DNA from 3 places in the Arthrobacter sp. HS15c genome. Region 3 is predicted to be linked to each of the others. Evidence: riboswitches for the same ligand, from Rfam matches in the RefSeq annotation. Region 3 holds a riboswitch; each other region holds the start of a gene.
The links. Region 3 has a riboswitch for S-adenosylmethionine ahead of ABV518_RS19120 (homoserine O-acetyltransferase). Riboswitches for the same ligand answer to the same signal wherever they lie in the genome.

Region 1 (3,448 bases), on a different contig from region 3:
CCGCGGCGTCCACCTGCGCCAGCGCAGCGGATGGGCGCACCGTGAGCATGGCGTGGGAGCCCAGGGCAGACGCCTGGCCAAGGAACTCCCGGACATCATTTTCCTCGGCGGAGCGGACGGGGAGTGAAATATCGTGCCCGAGCAGCGCGGGTGAGGCGCCCAACCGTTCGGCGAAGCCCTCGGCCGAATCCTCGCCCCACTCCAGCACAGCTCCAAGGAGCGGCTTGCCGTTCCCCGGGACAGGCTCGGCAGCGCTGGCAGTGCCCGCGGGGAGTACGGTCAGAAGCAGAAGCAGGGCCGCCAGCAGCGCTGCCGGCAACGGACGAAGACGGGCCGCGGCCGCGGGTTTCATCACGGGCCGGAAGGCGGTGGCAGTTGGCATGCTGGTGTTGACCCCCCAAGGACGGCTGCGCTTCGGCATTTGGTGGCCGGTGCCCCAACAAACTCTAATCGGTTTCCGCGTCCTATCCGGGATCGCCCCGTCCGGGCATCGCCCCTGTTCAGCCCCCGGTACTACCCACGATCACCAGCGGCACCCTGCGTTCGGCACACGAGACCAGGACGAGGGTCTGGGGGCCAGCGCCGGCCCGGTTGTTGACTCCGGTGTCGTCGCACCAGTCCAGGTTGTACGGGTACGCCATCACGGCGGCCTCTCCGGGAGCCGCCGCAGGCGGGACGGTGAACAGAAGGGTGAAGCCGCCGTCGTCGGTCATGGGAGCGAGCTCCTCCAGCATCACCGCCCGGTTCGCATCCCGGACCGTCACCTGGACCTGCGCGTCCCGGCCGTAGCGGGCACCGCAGGTGGTGTCCGGCGCGCTGACCGTGGCCTGGTCACCGGGCTTAACCTCCGACGGCGTTACGGTGTACGCCGGCGGCATGCACGGCGGCGGCGCGAGGATGTCCCGGCAACCGCCCAGACCCAGGGCTACTGTGGCCACCGCGAGGATGGCCGCGGCTGTTCTCACCCGCGCAAATGCAGCCGGTCCCCGCCGAGATATCCCCATGGATTGATTGTCCCGGCCGGCTGCCGGCGGTGGAAGCACGTGTTGGTTACGGAACATGACGACGGCGGCGGTGCGGCCGGGCGGGCCAAGTGTTACGTTTTTGGGGAGTAATGAGAACCGGCGCCAAGCCCTGACTGGCCGGTCGGCAACCCTCCCTTTCGCGGCGGGGTGCCTCAGGTGAATACTCGGCATATCGACCGATTCGAGCTGCAAGCGTGAGAGAAGGAGATCCGTCGTGTCTGACGCACCTGCCCCTGAAGAAAGACTGTCGTACCGGCTTATTACAGGCCCGGACGACCGTAATTTTTGTGAGCGGATTTCCACCGCCCTGGCCGAAGGTTATGTCCTTCACGGAAGCCCGGCCGCAACGTCCAACGGCGGCCAGGTGATTGTGGCGCAGGCACTCATCCTCCCTGCAGCCATCGCCAGCGCGGACGCCGCCGTCGCCACAGCAGTAGAAGACCTTGAGTTCGACGGCGAGGGCCACGCGTGAGCTACGCCGGAGACCTGACCCCGCAGGAAGCCTGGGCCAAGCTGGAGCAGGGCGCCATCCTGGTGGATGTCCGCACGGAGGGTGAGTGGGCGCACATCGGCATCCCGGACACCAAGGCCACCGAGAACGATCCCCTGTTCATCCAGTGGACGTTCCCCGGCGGCATTCCCAACCCGGATTTCATCACGGATCTCACGCAGCAGGCGCCGGAGGACAACGGCACCGAACTGCTGTTCATCTGCCGCTCCGGGCAGCGTTCCATCGCCGCCGCCAATGCTGCGACGCGGGCCGGCTTCACGTCCTACAACGTCCTGGAGGGCTTCGAAGGCGAGCCGGACCGCTATGGCGAGCGCACCGTCAACGGCTGGAAGAACCGCGGCCTGCCAACCAACCTGGGAAAGAACTAAGTGACTTTTAACGACGATGCCGCCGGCTGGAGCCCTGACACCCAGGCAGTCCGCGGCGGGCTGGACCGCACCAACTTCCAGGAGACCACCGAGCCGGTGTTCCTGAACTCCGGGTTCGTCTACGAATCCGCTGCCGCTGCCGAGCGCGCCTTCACCGGCGAGGACGAGCGCTTCGTCTACTCCCGGTACGGTAACCCCTCCGTGGCCACGTTCCAGGAACGCCTCCGGCTGCTCGAGGGAACCGAGGCGTGCTTCGCGACGGCGTCCGGCATGTCCGCCGTGTTCACTGCCCTCGGTGCCCTGCTCGCCGCCGGTGACCGCGTGGTTGCGGCCCGTTCACTGTTCGGTTCCTGCTTTGTGATCCTGAACGAGATCCTGCCGCGCTGGGGCGTGGAGACCGTGTTCGTCGACGGAACTGACCTGGAGCAGTGGCGCGCCGCCCTGTCGGAGCCCACCACCGCGGTGTTCTTCGAGTCGCCGTCCAACCCGATGCAGGAAATCGTTGACATCGCCGCGGTCAGCGAACTGGCGCACGCCGCCGGCGCCACCGTCGTCGTCGACAATGTCTTTGCCACTCCCCTGCTGCAGCGCTGCGGCCAGCTCGGCGCGGACGTGATTGTCTACTCCGGCACCAAGCACATCGACGGCCAGGGCCGGGTTATGGGCGGGGCCATCCTGGGCACGAAGGAATTCATCGACGGCCCGGTTAAGCAGCTGATGCGCCACACCGGTCCTTCGCTGTCCGCCTTCAACGCCTGGGTGCTCACCAAGGGCCTGGAAACCATGGCGCTGCGCGTCAACCACTCCTCCGCCACCGCACTGCGGCTGGCCGAATGGCTCGAACAGCAGCCTGCCGTCAGCTGGGTCAAGTACCCGCTGCTGAAATCGCATCCGCAGTACGAGCTCGCCGCCAAGCAGATGAAGGCCGGCGGCACCGTCCTCACGCTGGAGCTTGCGACGACGGCCGGGCGCTCCGGCAAGGACGCCGCCTTTGCGTTGCTGGACGCGCTGCGCATCATCGACATCTCCAACAACCTGGGCGACGCCAAGTCCCTCATCACCCACCCGGCAACCACCACGCACCGCGCCATGGGTCCCGAAGGCCGCGCCGCCATCGGGCTCAGTGACGGCGTGGTACGGCTGTCCGTGGGCCTCGAGGACGCGGACGACCTCATCCGCGACCTGGAGCAGGCGCTCAAGCAGATCTGACTTGGCGCGAACTGGCAGATAATGACCTATAACTCGCGTTTTGAGGTGATTATCTGCATGTTCGCGCATGGGTTGGGCGGTGATCGGATGACATCACGCCGGGAGTGGAGCAGGCTGCTTTCAAATTTCCCGCTGCCGGAGCAGAACCTGGCGGGAATCGCCGCCGGCATGGTCCTCCAGCGCGTGCAGCCACACCGGCTCGTGCAGTCGTCCGGCCTGCCGGTGGCTGCCCTGCGCCTGGCCGGCGGGGCATCGCTGGCTGCCGGAGGAACACTCATCACGTGGGCGTGGCTCGCCGCCCGGGACACACGCCTGGCCCGGCCCGAAACCCTGGT
Region 2 (3,448 bases), on a different contig from region 3:
GCGGCCACGAGACGGACCGGCTCGCCGCCCTGGTCACCGAGATCAACCGGCTCGGCGGCGACGCCGAGGAAACCAGCGACGGCCTGGTGATCCGCCCGGCCAAACTGCATGCCGGCGTCGTGCACAGCTACGCGGACCACCGGATGGCGACCGCAGGCGCCATCCTGGGCCTGGCAGTGGAGGGCATCGAGGTGGAGGACATCGCCACCACGGCCAAGACCATGCCCGACTTTCCGCAGCTGTGGGCAGACATGATCGCGCAGGGCCAGGAACCCGGCACCGCGGTACCGGTTGGTGCCGAGTAGTGGCACGCAGCACTGACTCGTGGGACGAATCCGACGTCCGGATCCGCCCGAGCAAGAAGGGCTCCCGCCCCCGCACCAAGGACCGCCCCAGCCACGATGACGCAGTGACCGGGCGGATCATCACCGTGGACCGCGGAAGGTACACGGCGGTTGTCGGCGAGGATTCCGGTGAAGAGCGGATCATCATCGCCGCCAGGGCACGGGAACTCCGGCGGAACCCCGTCGTCGCCGGTGACTTTGTCTCGCTGGTGGGCGACGTCTCCGGTGAACCTGACACATTGGCCCGGCTGGTCCGGATCCAGGACCGCAGGACCCTCCTGCGCCGCAGTGCTGACGACACCGACCCGATCGAGCGGGCGGTTGTGGCCAACGCCGACCAGCTGGTGGTGGTGGTGGCTGCCGCCAATCCCGAGCCCCGCACCGGCTTCATCGACCGCGCGCTGGTGGCCGCGTACGATGCCGGCATCGAGCCGCTGCTCCTGGTCACCAAGGCGGACGTCAAAGACCCCGCCGAGCTGCTGTCCAACTACGAACACCTGGACTTCCCGGTCATCATCAGCCGCACGGCCGACTCCGAAGCGTCCGGCATCGACGCCCGCTCCGACGACGGGCTTTCTGCACGCCTCGACAGCGATGCCGTCGCCCAGCTCCGGGCCCACCTCGACGGCAAGGTGACGGTCATGCTGGGGCACTCCGGCGTCGGCAAGTCCACCATGGTCAATGCCCTGACCGGGGCGGAGCGTGCCACCGGCGGCGTCAATGCCGTGACCGGCCGGGGACGCCACACGTCCTCCTCAGCCCTCGCACTCAAACTGACTGACGCCCCTGCAGGTAGCTGGATCATCGACACCCCCGGCATCCGCTCCTTCGGCCTGGCCCATGTGGACCCCGACCGCATCCTCCGGTCCTTCCCGGACCTGGAACCGGGCACCGATGCCTGCGAGCGTGGCTGCAAACACACCACAGGCGCCGTCAACTGCGGCCTCGACGCGTGGGTCACCGAGGGCCATGCCGGCCCGACCGGACCGGCGAGGCTTGGATCGCTGCGGCGCCTGCTGGGCACCGACCCCCGGATGGTGGGGCAGGAAACCAAGGAACTGGGCAGCGTCAACTGACCCTGACTGGCCCGGCTGGAGAGGCACCGGGCGCTTTCCGGACGGTTCCAGTGGCCGGGGTCCCCAACCACACGGCGCTTTGACGGTAGTTTGGAACCATGATCCAACCCGCTTCGAGCTACAACGATGACCTGCGCCTGGCCCACGTGCTGGCCGATTCCGTGGACGACCAGACCATGAGCCGCTTCAAGGCCCTGGACCTCCACATCGAGACCAAGCCGGACCTGACGCCGGTCACTGATGCGGACAAGGCCGCCGAGGAAGCCATCCGCGGCCAGCTGTCCCGTTCCCGCCCCCGTGACGCCGTCCTGGGCGAGGAATTCGGCAGTTCAGGCCACGGCTCCCGCCGCTGGATCATCGACCCCATCGACGGCACGAAGAACTTTGTCCGTGGTGTCCCGGTCTGGGCGACCCTGATTGCGCTTGTTGACGAAGGCGAGCCCGTCGTCGGCGTTGTCAGTGCCCCTGCACTGGGCAAGCGCTGGTGGGCCGCCAAGGGCGCCGGCGCGTACATGGGCCGGTCACTGGCCGCTGCCACCAGGCTGAAAGTATCCGACGTCTCGAAGCTCTCGGATGCGTCCCTGTCCTACTCCAGCCTGAGCGGCTGGAAGGACCGCGGGAACCTTGATGACTTCCTTGGCCTGACCGAAGACGTCTGGCGCACGCGCGCGTACGGCGACTTCTGGTCCTATTGCATGGTGGCAGAAGGCTCCGTGGACATCGCCTGCGAACCGGAGCTCAATCTCTACGACATGGCGGCGCTGGTGCCGATTGTGGTGGAGGCAGGCGGCCGGTTCACATCCCTCGAGGGAGAGGACGGCCCGTTCGGCGGCAACGCCCTGGCCACCAACTCCATCCTGCATTCGGAAGTCCTCAAGCGGCTCAACCCCGGGCTTGACGACCTGCTCTAGCGGACTCTTATACCGAATTATCAGCGGCGGACGCCTCCGGAAGGGGGGGGTCCGCCGTCGTATCTTCGGACAAATGCGACAATTCCGGGCCCCGCGTAACAAAAGCCTTAACATTCGGACCGGCTTCCTGCCCGCCCCGCCCATGTTCTACGCTCTTAACAGGTCACGAGTGCCAGCGCGAAACCCCGGTTTGCTGGCCGGCAACCCTCCATTCGCGGTGGGGTGCCCCGGGTGACGACCAGGCCGGTCCGGAACGGACCCGGCAAGCGCGGATTCCCGGGACAGGGAGTCCCTCTAAAGTGAGGTCTCTGTGACAACAGCCACCGTCTCCCCCAACACCGCCGTCCGCCCGCAGTCCGCAGCCGGCACCGACACCGCAGCCCTGTTCAGCGAACGGCTTGCCGTTGCCGGCCGGCCGCTCTCCGCCGTTACCGGCGCCGAAATCCAAGCCCCGCTGATCCAGGGCGGACACGTCCGCTACGCCAACCTCGACTACGGTGCCTCCGCCCCGGCCCTCTCGGTGGTTTCCGCGTACCTCAACGAAATCCTGCCGTTCTACGCCAGCGTCCACCGCGGCGCAGGCTACGCATCCCAGATCAGCACGTCGGTCTACGAGAACGCCCGGAACATCGTGCGTGACTTTGTGGGCGGACGGGCCGGCGACTCCGTCATCTTCACCAGGAACACCACCGATTCGCTGAACCTCCTGGCAGGCTGTCTCCCGACGGTGGACGGCCGCCCCGCCGGCGACGTCCTGTACCTCGACATCGAGCACCACGCCAACCTCCTGCCGTGGCAGGGCGTCCCGCACCGCAGCGTTATTGCCGCCGACACCCTGGCCGGCACCGTTGAGGCCCTCCGCGCCGAGCTTGAACAGGGCGGGGTCAGCCTGCTCGCCGTCACGGGCGCCTCCAACGTCACCGGCGAAATCCTGCCCATCCGGGCACTCGCCGCCCTGGCGCACGAGCACGGCGCCCGGATCGTCGTGGACGCGGCGCAGCTCGCGCCCCACCGCCGCATCAACATCAGCGCCGACGACGTCGACTACCTCGCCTTCTCCGGGCACAAGCTCTACGCTCCGTTCGGCGCAGGCGTCCTCGTGGGCCGAACGGACTGG
Region 3 (3,448 bases):
TCGTGGAGGACCCGGACAACCTGGACCACTGGCGGGACGCCGTCCAGCCCAACACCAAGCTGTTCTTTGCCGAGGTGGTGTCCAACCCGCGCCAGGACGTGCTCGATATTGAAGGGGTGTCCCGGACTGCCCACGAGGCCGGCGTCCCGCTGGTGGTGGACAACACGCTCTCCACCCCGTACCTGATCCGGCCGCTGGAGTGGGGCGCCGACATCGTGGTCCACTCCGCCACGAAATACCTTGGCGGGCACGGCGCGGCCATCGCCGGGGTAATCGTGGATTCGGGCAACTTCGACTTCGGCAAGGACCCGGAACGGTTCCCCGGCTTCAACACCCCGGACCCCACCTACAACGGTCTGGTCTACGCCCGCGACCTTGGCGCCGGCGGAGCCCTCGGCGCCAACCTCTCCTACATCCTCAAGGCCCGGGTCCAGTTGCTCCGTGACCTTGGCTCCGCCGTCTCGCCCTTCAACGCCTTCCTGATCGCGCAGGGCCTGGAGACACTGAGCCTGCGGGTGGAACGGCACGTTGCCAACGCCGTCGCCGTGGCGCAGTGGCTGGAGGCCCGTGACGACGTCGAATCGGTCGCCTATGCCGGGCTCCCGTCAAGCCCCTGGTATGAGCGCGGACGCAAATACGGGCCGTTGGGTACCGGCGCGGTGGTGGCCTTCAACCTGGCCGGCGGGGCCGAAGCGGGGAAACGCTTTGTGGATGCCCTGGAGCTGCACAGCCACGTGGCGAACATCGGTGACGTGCGCTCCCTGGTCATCCACCCGGCGTCGACCACGCACAGCCAGCTCTCCGCGGAGCAGCAGGCGGTTGCGGGCGTGACGCCGGGCCTGGTGCGCCTGTCCGTGGGGATCGAACACATTGACGACATTCTGGCCGACCTGGAGGCCGGATTCCGGGCAGCCAAGGCGGCAAAGTAGGGCGCCGGTCCGGACCGGCCCAGCCTCGGGGAGTCATAAACCAGTCACACTCTTAGCCATACACGGGGGCGGTTTCGTACACTCGGAGGAGGTCATGAGTGCCAGCGACAGCCCCGGCTTGCTGGCCGGCAACCCTCCTTCCGCGGTGGGGTGCCCCGGGTGAAGACCTGGCCTGCCGGTCACTTGACGGCGGGCAAGCGCGTAGAAAAGGTCTCCACATGACGATTACCGTCTCCCGTACAGCAGTACCCGAAAACGGCGTGGTCCGTTACGCCAGCATTGGCGGACTTGAACTCGAGGCGGGCGGCTACCTGCCCGAAGTCACGCTCGCCTATGAAACGTGGGGAACGCTCAATGAGGACGGCTCCAATGCCGTCCTCATTGAGCACGCCCTGACCGGCAGCACGCACGTGACGCGCGGCGACAGCGACGAGCCCGGCTGGTGGGAGCAGCTGGCAGGCCCGGGCGCGCCGGTAGACACGGACAGGTTCTTTGTGGTGTCCATCAACATCGTGGGCGGCTGTTACGGTTCCACCGGCCCGTCGTCGCCCGCACCGGACGGGCAGCCGTGGGGCTCACGCTTCCCGCTCGTGACCCTCCGTGACAGCACCGCAGCCGAGGCCCGGCTGGCGGACCAGCTGGGCATCGGCAGCTGGTATGCCGTCCTGGGCGGGTCCATGGGCGGAGCCCGCGCCCTGGAATGGGCCGTGACCTACCCGGACCGGGTTGAGCGCTGTGCCGTGATCTCCATCGGCGCCGCCAGCACCGCAGAGCAGATCGCCTTCGCACAGGCCCAGACCCTCGCCATCCGCCAGGACGCCAACTTCAACGACGGCGACTACTACGGCGGAGCCTTCCCTGAGGACGGGCTGGCCCTGGCACGGCGGATCGCCCACATCACGTACCGGTCAGCCCAGGAATTCGACGGCCGGTTCGGCCGGTCGCCCCAGGCTCCCGAAACCCCGCTGCAGGCAGCGGCGCTGGGGGACCGGGGCCGCTACCAGGTGGAGAGCTACCTGGACCACCAGGGCAGCAAGCTCGTCAGCCGCTTTGATGCCAACAGCTACATTGCCATCACCGAGGCTCTCATGAGCCACGACGTCTGCCGCGGCAGGGGTTCCCTCGCCGAAACCCTGGCCCGGGCAACCGCCAGGTTCTTCGTGGCCGCGGTGGACTCGGACCGGCTCTACTTCCCGTCGCAGTCCCACGAACTCGCCGCGGCACTTCCCGGAGACGTGGATGTCCACGTCATTGAAGCACCCATCGGCCACGACGGCTTCCTGACCGAGATCGGCCAGCTGGGCAGCCAGCTCCGGAAGACGTTCCTGGTCTGACTGGGTTGCCCGGCCGACTGTCCCGGCTGGCTAGCCGTCCATGATTTCGGAGCGCCGCTTCATGTACTCGTCCACGGCCATCTCGCCGTTGCTGTACTGCTGGTCCAGTTCCGCGAGTTTGCGGGCCCGGAAGCCCTGCGGGGCCGACGGCGGCGGGGGAGTTGCGGGGGCGGCAGGCTGCTGCGGTGCCTCCGCGGCCTGGCCCGGCACAGGCTGGCCGTACGGCGGGAACTGCTGGTCCGCGGGCGGAACGGGCATCATGGGCGGCAGCGGCTGGCTGGGCGGCAGGGGCTGCGGGCCGTCGAGCTGGCGGAAGCCGCCGCTCATGTAGTCCTGCTGGGTGTAGCCGTCACGCGGCTGGCGGCTCTGTTGCCCGGGGAACTGGCCGCCGCCGGGGAACTGGTCCGGGTAGCGTCCGGAGAAGCTCTGTTCCTGGTTCCGCTTGTTGACGGATTTCCGGTACATCCGCATCGCCATCGGAATCAGGAACGACAGAATGATGATCCAGAAGAACAAGCTGTTCACGGTGTAGCGCCTCTCATGTGTGTCCTTCCAGCTTAGCCCCGGTGCGCACGCGGACGGCCGGGGTTCCCAGGAAGGCCCCATATCTGTCCACTGCGTCTTCCACGGCGTTGGCCAGCGGGGAGCCGGGCACCGGACCGGCCGGATCGAACAGGCGGATGTCCAGTTCGCACCGGCCGGGGAGCAGCGTGTGCCGCCAGGAGCCGACCATCCGCCCGTCCAGCAGCACCACGTGCAGCAGCGAGCCATCGACCGGGAAGGCAGGAGCGCTGCCGCCCAGGTAGTGCCGGGACGCGGAATAACCCATCACATATTCGTCGTAGCACTGGATCAGGTCGATCCGCGGTCCGCTGTCAGCGCTGCCGGCGCCATGCCCGGCACCGTGATAAAATACGACGCCGTCAATCACCACCGTGCCGAGGGCTTCCGGATGTTCCTCGATGGCCAGGTGCAGGCCCTCCCGGACCTCGGCCATCGTCAGTCCCGACCAGTCGGCACAATCCTTGACGGTGGCGGGACCACGGCTCGTGAAATAGCGCCGGGCCAGCTCCGCCAGCGCCTCTGGCCGGGTCGGCGGCACGGCCGGCCCGGCAGGCACCCGCTCGTCAAAAAGGGCGTACGTTTGCTTCAGCGCGCCGCCGCGGCTGCGCACCGGCGCTCCGC

Region 1: another riboswitch for S-adenosylmethionine. It lies ahead of ABV518_RS17585 (DUF1737 domain-containing protein); the one in region 3 lies ahead of ABV518_RS19120 (homoserine O-acetyltransferase).
Region 2: another riboswitch for S-adenosylmethionine. It lies ahead of ABV518_RS01000 (aminotransferase class V-fold PLP-dependent enzyme); the one in region 3 lies ahead of ABV518_RS19120 (homoserine O-acetyltransferase).

What each region holds. Positions count from the first base shown of each region.
Region 1 is NZ_JBFOHM010000010.1:150,654-154,101, forward strand. Features, by position in the region: gene opgC (OpgC domain-containing protein) at 1-382, opposite strand, end outside; gene ABV518_RS17580 (hypothetical protein) at 501-965, opposite strand; SAM riboswitch class IV at 1,111-1,226, shown strand; gene ABV518_RS17585 (DUF1737 domain-containing protein) at 1,240-1,497, shown strand; gene ABV518_RS17590 (rhodanese-like domain-containing protein) at 1,494-1,904, shown strand; gene ABV518_RS17595 (O-succinylhomoserine sulfhydrylase) at 1,905-3,113, shown strand; gene ABV518_RS17600 (isoprenylcysteine carboxylmethyltransferase family protein) at 3,201-3,448, shown strand, end outside.
Region 2 is NZ_JBFOHM010000001.1:209,812-213,259, forward strand. Features, by position in the region: gene aroA (3-phosphoshikimate 1-carboxyvinyltransferase) at 1-305, shown strand, start outside; gene ABV518_RS00990 (ribosome small subunit-dependent GTPase A) at 305-1,420, shown strand; gene hisN (histidinol-phosphatase) at 1,519-2,331, shown strand; SAM riboswitch class IV at 2,493-2,606, shown strand; gene ABV518_RS01000 (aminotransferase class V-fold PLP-dependent enzyme) at 2,642-3,448, shown strand, end outside.
Region 3 is NZ_JBFOHM010000012.1:45,414-48,861, forward strand. Features, by position in the region: gene ABV518_RS19115 (bifunctional o-acetylhomoserine/o-acetylserine sulfhydrylase) at 1-929, shown strand, start outside; SAM riboswitch class IV at 1,020-1,135, shown strand; gene ABV518_RS19120 (homoserine O-acetyltransferase) at 1,148-2,263, shown strand; gene ABV518_RS19125 (hypothetical protein) at 2,294-2,788, opposite strand; gene ABV518_RS19130 (winged helix DNA-binding domain-containing protein) at 2,802-3,448, opposite strand, start outside.